DNA from 2 places in the Arthrobacter sp. J156 genome. Region 1 is predicted to be linked to the other one. Evidence: riboswitches for the same ligand, from Rfam matches in the RefSeq annotation. Region 1 holds a riboswitch; the other holds the start of a gene.
The links. Region 1 has a riboswitch for S-adenosylmethionine ahead of AC0QR5_RS14030 (ABC transporter ATP-binding protein). Riboswitches for the same ligand answer to the same signal wherever they lie in the genome.

Region 1 (3,198 bases):
ACGGCCTGGTCCAGCCCGGCGACGCCGGCGAGGATGGAGGCCGTCTCCTCCGGGTTCTCGGCGGCCCATCCGCGGGCCTTCTCGTAGGCGTCGATGACGGCCTGCGCGAGCTCGGGGGAGGCCTCCAGGAACTCCTCGGTGGCGTTGAGGAATCCGTAGGTGTTGAAGTCGAGGTTGCGGTAGAGCAGCGTCGCGCCGGCCTCCTCGGCCCCCGCCATGATCGGGTCGAGCCCGGCCCACGCGTCCACGGAGCCGTTCTCGAGGGCGGCGCGTCCGTCGGCGTGCTGCAGGTTCTGCACCGTGACGTCGTTGATGGACAGCCCGGCCTCCTCGAGCGCCTGGACGAGGAAGAAGTAGGGGTCGGTGCCCTTGGTGGCGGCGATCTGCTTGCCCTTGAGCTCCTCCACGGAGGTGATGGTCGATCCGGAGGGGACGACGAGCGCGGCCCATTCCGGCTGCGAGTAGAGGCTGACGACCTTGATCGGCGAACCGTTGGCGCGGGCCAGGAGGGCGGCGGAGCCTGCGGTCGAGCCGACGTCGATCGCGCCGGCGCGCAGCGCCTCGTTGGCCTTGTTCGAGCCGGCGGACTGGATCCAGTTCACGGTGACGCCGCGGTCGGCGAGCGTGGCTTCCAGCCAGCCCTTCTCCTTGATGACCAGGCTCAGCGGGTTGTAGGTGGCGAAGTCGATGTTCAGGGTGGTGGCGCCGGATCCCGCGGCGTCGCCGGCGGCCGTGGCGGCCCCGGCCTGCCCGGATCCCTCGCCGGCGCAGGCGGCGAGCAGGACGGCGGCGGCGCCGGCGGTGCCGAGGCCCAGGAGGCGGCGGCGGGACAGGTGGGCGGAAGCGGTGCGGGTCATGGAACGGTCCTTTGCTGTGGTGGTGATGGCGGGCGGCGTCCAGGGAACGACGCCGGGGCCCGGCTTCCCGGGGCCGCCCGGCTCGGGCGCGGCGCGGGGCCGGAAGTCGTGCGGGTGTGGTTCAGCGGCGGTGCGGGTCGACGCCGAGCGTCTCCAGGAGGGAGGAGCGCAGCGCGGCGAGCTCGGCCGAGGCGCGGTCCCGCGGGCGCTCGCCGGGGACCTCGAGGACCTGGGCGATTCCCGCTCCCTGGCCGCTCCCGGTGGGGCCGAGCACCAGGATCCGGTCGGCCAGCTGGAGGGCCTCGTCGACGTCGTGGGTGACGAGCAGGACGGTGGCCGGGTGGGCGCGGTGGATGTCCAGGAGCAGGTCCTGCATCTTGAGCCGGGTCAGGGCGTCGAGGGCGCCGAACGGCTCGTCGAGGAGCAGGACGCCGGGGCGGCGGGCGAGCGCGCGGGCCAGCGAGGTGCGCTGCGCCATGCCCCCGGAGATCTCGCGCGGACGGTGGCCGGCGTAGGGTCCGAGCTCGACGAGCTCGAGCAGTTCGTCGACGCGCTGGGCGGCCTCCGCCTTCGACGTGCCGCGCGGCAGCCCGAGCTCGACGTTGGCGCGGACCGACTGCCACGGCAGGAGCCGGGGTTCCTGGAAGGCGACGGCGGTGCGCTCGTCGAGGCCGTTGACCGGCTCCGTGCCGATCGCCACGCGCCCGGAGGTGGGAGCGTCGAGCCCGGCGACGGCGCGCAGCAGGGTCGACTTGCCGCAGCCGGAGGGGCCGAGGATCGCCAGGACCTCGCCCGCGGCGACCTCGAAGTCGATGCCGGCCAGGACGGTGCGCGCGGAGTCGCCGGAGCCGAACGAGCGGGTGAGGGCCTCGAAGGCGACGGGCAGCGCGGCCCCGGCGGCGGTCCGAGGCGTCCCGGGGCGTCCGGTCGGGCCCGGGGACTCCGGCGCCACAAGGCGTGCGGGCCCGGCGGTCGTGGGGGCGGGTGCAGCGGTCATGATCATCTCCATCGGTCCTGGCGGTAGCACCGGTCCCGGTCGGGGTGGTTGCTGCGGCGTCGTCGAGCCAGATCTCTCGGCCGCTCTGGATGGTTGCCCTTCCAGTGAACGTCACATGACGGCGGCGCGGCAAAGAATGGCGTCTTCGTTGCGAATTGTTTCGCGGGGTCCGTCCGAGGAGGTCGGTCGGTGAAGAATCCGCGTTGTTTGGCGGTTTCCCCGCCCTGATGTTCGATCCGTTCGCCGTGCTCGGCGCCCCGGGCGGGCCGGTCCGGAGGCCGTCGCGTTCGCGTCCGGGCCGCGATCGTGTCCAGAATGGACGCAACAAACCATCCAGAGCGGCCGAGAGATCTGGCTCCGTGACGCCGCAGCAACCCCTTCCCGGGAACGGGAGGAAGGTGCTACCGCCAGGACCGATGGAGATCGCCATGACTTCTTTGCCCGGGACCACCGACGCCTTCGACACCGTCCACGTCGCCGAGGGCCTGCCCGTCGACGAATCCGCGCCGCAACCGCGCCACCTGCTCAAGCTCACGCCGGGCGTCCCCGTGGGGGAGGCCTACGAGGAGCTCGCGGCGCAGTTCCGCCCCGTGTTCGCGGAGATCGCCGCGGGAGCCGCCCAGCGGGACGCCCAGCGCATCCTGCCGTTCGAGCAGGTGGGCTGGCTCAACCGGGCCCGCTTCGGCGCCTTGCGCGTCCCGCGGGAGCACGGCGGCCACGGGGCCTCGCTGACGGACACGTTCCGCCTGCTGATCGAGCTCGCGGAGGCCGACTCCCAGGTCGCGCACCTGCTGCGCGCGCACATCGGCTTCACCGAGCTCGTCCTGAAGCATCCCGACGAGGCCGTGCGGGAGCGCTGGTTCGCGCGCTTCACGGCCGGCCAGCTCGTCGGCAACGCCTACACCGAGCGCGGCGGCAACCCCCTCGGCGGGCACAACACCGTCTTCGCCGAGGCCGGCGAGGGGCGGCTGCGGATCAGCGGGAAGAAGTACTACTGCACCGGAACGATCTTCGCCGACTGGGTCGCCGTCGCCGCCTCGCATCCGTCCGCGGAGGGGCGGCACGTCGGGATCGTCTCGACCCAGCACTCGGGCGTGAAGATCTTCGACGACTGGGACGGCTTCGGCCAGCAGCTCACGGGCACCGGCTCGACCCACTTCGAGGACGTCCCCGTCGACACCCTGCTCGGCCCCGAGGACCTGGCCGCCCACCCCGAGTCCGCCGTGTTCCAGCTGGTCCTGCTCGCCGTCCAGGCCGGCATCTGCCGCGCCGCGCTCGCCGACGCCCGCTCGGCCGTGCAGGCCCGCACGCGCGCGTTCAGCACGGGGACGGGCGTGCCGCCGC
Region 2 (3,198 bases), 980 kb from region 1:
GGCGTTGAGCCTCCCCCACGTCTCGTAGGCGAGGTCCACGGCGGGCAGGAACCCCCCGGTCTCGAAGGCGAAGGCGCCCGTGCGCAGCACGCGCAGGATGCCGTCGCCGGAGGGCACGCCGGACGGGGCGGCCGCCTGGCCGCCCCGTCCGATCGTGCCGCGTGCGGTGTCGACGTCGATGCTCACTTCACCGCTTCGAGGTCGGCGGCCGGAGCGTCGGCGGCGGAGGCCGCCGCGAAGCCGCCCTCCAGGTCCGCGATGATGTCGTCCACGTGCTCGATGCCCACGGCGATCCGGACCAGGCCGGGCGTGACGCCGGCCGAGCGGCGTTCCTGCTCGGTCAGCTGCGCGTGCGTGGTCGACGCCGGGTGGATGGCCAGGGAGCGCACGTCGCCGATGTTGGCGACGTGGGAGTGCAGCTGCAGCCCGTCGATGAAGGCCTGGCCCGCGGCGGCACCGCCGGCCAGTTCGAACGCGATCACGGCTCCCGTGCCGCGCGGACCGTACTTGCGTCCGCGCTCGAACCACGGGCTCGAGGGCAGCCCCGCATAGGCGACCGACACGACGTCGGAACGCGCCTCGAGCCACTCGGCGACCTTCTGGGCGTTGGCGACGTGGCGCTCGACCCGCAGGCTCAGGGTCTCGAGGCCCTGCGCGATCAGGAAGGCGTTGAAGGGCGCCACCGAGGAACCGAGGTCGCGCAGCAACTGCACGCGGGCCTTGAGGATGTAGGCGAGGTTGGCCCCGAGGATCCCGTCCACGCCGAGGTCGCGGGCGAAGACCAGTCCGTTGTAGGACTCGTCCGGGGTGTTGAAGCCCGGGAACCGCTCCGGATCCGCGGCGTAGTCGAAGCGGCCGGCGTCCACGATCACGCCGGCGATCGCCGTGCCGTGGCCGCCGAGGTACTTGGTCGCCGAGTGGATGACGACGTCGGCGCCCCACTCGATCGGGCGGACCAGGTACGGGGTGGACAGCGTGTTGTCCACGAGCAGCGGCACGCCGGCCTCGTGGGCCGCCGCGCTCACGCCCTCGATGTCCAGCACGTCCTGGCGCGGATTGGAGACGACTTCCCCGAAGAAGGCCTTGGTGTTGGGCTTGACGGCGTCGCGCCACAGCCCCAGGTCGTCCGGGTCGGCGACGAAGGTGACTTCGACGCCGAGGCGGGCGAGCGTGTGCTTGAGCAGGTTCTGCGTCCCGCCATAGAGGCTCGGGCTGGCCACGATGTGGTCGCCGGCGCCCGCGACGTTCAGGATCGCGAACGTCGTCGCGGCCTGCCCCGAGGACAGGAGCAGCGCGCCGACGCCGCCCTCGAGGTCCGCGATGCGGTTCTCCACGGCCTCCTGCGTGGGGTTGCCGATGCGCGTGTAGATCGGTTCGAGCTCGGCCAGCGCGAAGCGGGCCGCGGCGCTCTCGGCGCTCGGGAAGACGAACGAGGTGGTCTGGTAGATCGGCAGGGCCCGGGCGCCCGTGGCCGCGTCCGGACTCTGGCCGGCGTGGATCTGGCGCGTCTCGAAGTTCCAGTGGTTGGACATGGTGGCTTCCCTTCCATCGAAGGGCCGTTCCCCCGTCCGGCGGCCGTGCCTGCCGACGGGGTCGTGACCCGCGCTTGCCGGGCATCGGGATTGATGCTCGGCCCGGTCCTCACCCGGGGCACCCCACCGCGAGTGGAGGGTTGCCGGCCAGCAAACCGGGGTTTAGCGCTGGCACTCATGACCTGGGATCCAGTCTGGCCCGGGAGCGGGCGGGGCCGCAAGCGGCGCCGCGCGAATATGACGCGGCGTGAAAGCGGACGCGCCTCCGCGGCCGCCACAAGCAAGGGGAGCCTAAGTCGAGACCCACATCACAAAGTGCCATCATGAACCCATGATGAGGTTGGACCATGTTTCATATGCGTGCGGACAGGACGGTCTGGCGGCCACGGCGGCCAGGATCGAAGAACAGCTGGGGCTTGAATCGGTCAAGGGCGGTGTCCATCCGCGGTTCGGGACGCGGAACGTGATCTTCCCGCTCGAGAACAAGCAGTACCTCGAGGTCGTCGAGGTCCTGAACCATCCGGCCTCGGACAAGGCCCCGTTCGGGCAGGCCGTGAGGGCCCGCTCGGAAATGGGCGGCGGCTGGATGGGCTGGTGCGTGGCGGTGGAGGACCTCGCCCCCTTCGAGGAGCGGCTCGGACGCGCCTCGGTCCCCGGCAATCGCAAGTTCCCCGACGGCCGCGAGCTCACGTGGCAGCAGATCGGCATCAAGGGCCTGATCGCCGACCCGCAGGTGCCCTACATGCTGCGCTGGGACGACGGCACCGAGGAGCTGCACCCCTCCAAGGCGCTGGATCCGGCCGGCCGGATCAGCCGCATCGCGATCGCCGGTTCCGTCGAACGCGTCCGCGAGTGGCTCGGCACGCCGGAGAAGAACCCGCTCGAGGGAGTGGACGTCGAGTGGCAGGCCCCGAACGGCACCCCCGGCATCCTGTCCGTGACCTTCGAGACGCCGAACGGCCCGGTCACCCTCTAGCCCACGGCCCGCAAGGCGGGCCCGCTAGGAACCGATGCCGATCGCGGGCCCCAGGAGCGCGTATCCGACGAACCCGGCCGAGTCCAGGAGCGCGTGGGCGATCACGAGCGGCATGACCCGGCCGTAGCGGTGGTAGAACCAGCCGAAGGCGAGTCCCATGAGGGCGTTGCCGATGAACGGCCCGAACCCCTGGTAGAGGTGGTAGCTGCCGCGGAACAGCGCGCTGGCGACGATGACGGCCCAGGGGCCCCAGCCGATCCGGCGCAACACGTGGAAGAGGAAGCCGACGACGACGACCTCCTCGAGGATCCCGTGGCGCACCGCGGAGAGGACGAGCACGGGGATGGTCCACCAGAACGGATCCAGGGCCGCGGGGACGATCGCCGTGGTGATGCCCAGGGCCCGGCCCGCCGCGTAGACGCCGAGCGTGCCGACGCCGATCGCCCCGAACAGGAGCAGGCCCCAGCCGGCGTCGGGCCACGGGCGGCGGCCATCGAAGCCGAACAGCCGGAAGCCGTTGCGTCCGGCCTGGTGCAGGAAGAAGAAGACGAGCGCGACGGGTACGAGCGAGAAGCCGATGTCGAGGAGCTGGTACGTCAGGTCGAAGTACTGCCGGTCGTTCAGGCTCGTGTTCATGCGCGTCGTCTGCTGCGCGAGCGGCTCCCGGGACAGCTTGTCCAGCAGGTTCAC

Region 2: it holds a riboswitch for S-adenosylmethionine, as region 1 does, so the genes downstream of both, AC0QR5_RS01835 (bifunctional o-acetylhomoserine/o-acetylserine sulfhydrylase) here and AC0QR5_RS14030 (ABC transporter ATP-binding protein) in region 1, are expected to answer to the same signal.

The regions. Positions count from the first base shown of each region.
Region 1 is NZ_CM149650.1:3,032,417-3,035,614, forward strand. Features, by position in the region: gene AC0QR5_RS14025 (aliphatic sulfonate ABC transporter substrate-binding protein) at 1-857, opposite strand, end outside; gene AC0QR5_RS14030 (ABC transporter ATP-binding protein) at 979-1,854, opposite strand; SAM riboswitch class I at 1,860-1,950, opposite strand; SAM riboswitch class I at 2,181-2,277, shown strand; gene AC0QR5_RS14035 (acyl-CoA dehydrogenase family protein) at 2,283-3,198, shown strand, end outside.
Region 2 is NZ_CM149650.1:391,156-394,353, reverse strand. Features, by position in the region: gene metX (homoserine O-acetyltransferase MetX) at 1-153, opposite strand, end outside; gene AC0QR5_RS01835 (bifunctional o-acetylhomoserine/o-acetylserine sulfhydrylase) at 183-1,532, opposite strand; SAM riboswitch class IV at 1,598-1,715, opposite strand; gene AC0QR5_RS01830 (VOC family protein) at 1,864-2,508, shown strand; gene AC0QR5_RS01825 (CPBP family intramembrane glutamic endopeptidase) at 2,533-3,198, opposite strand, start outside.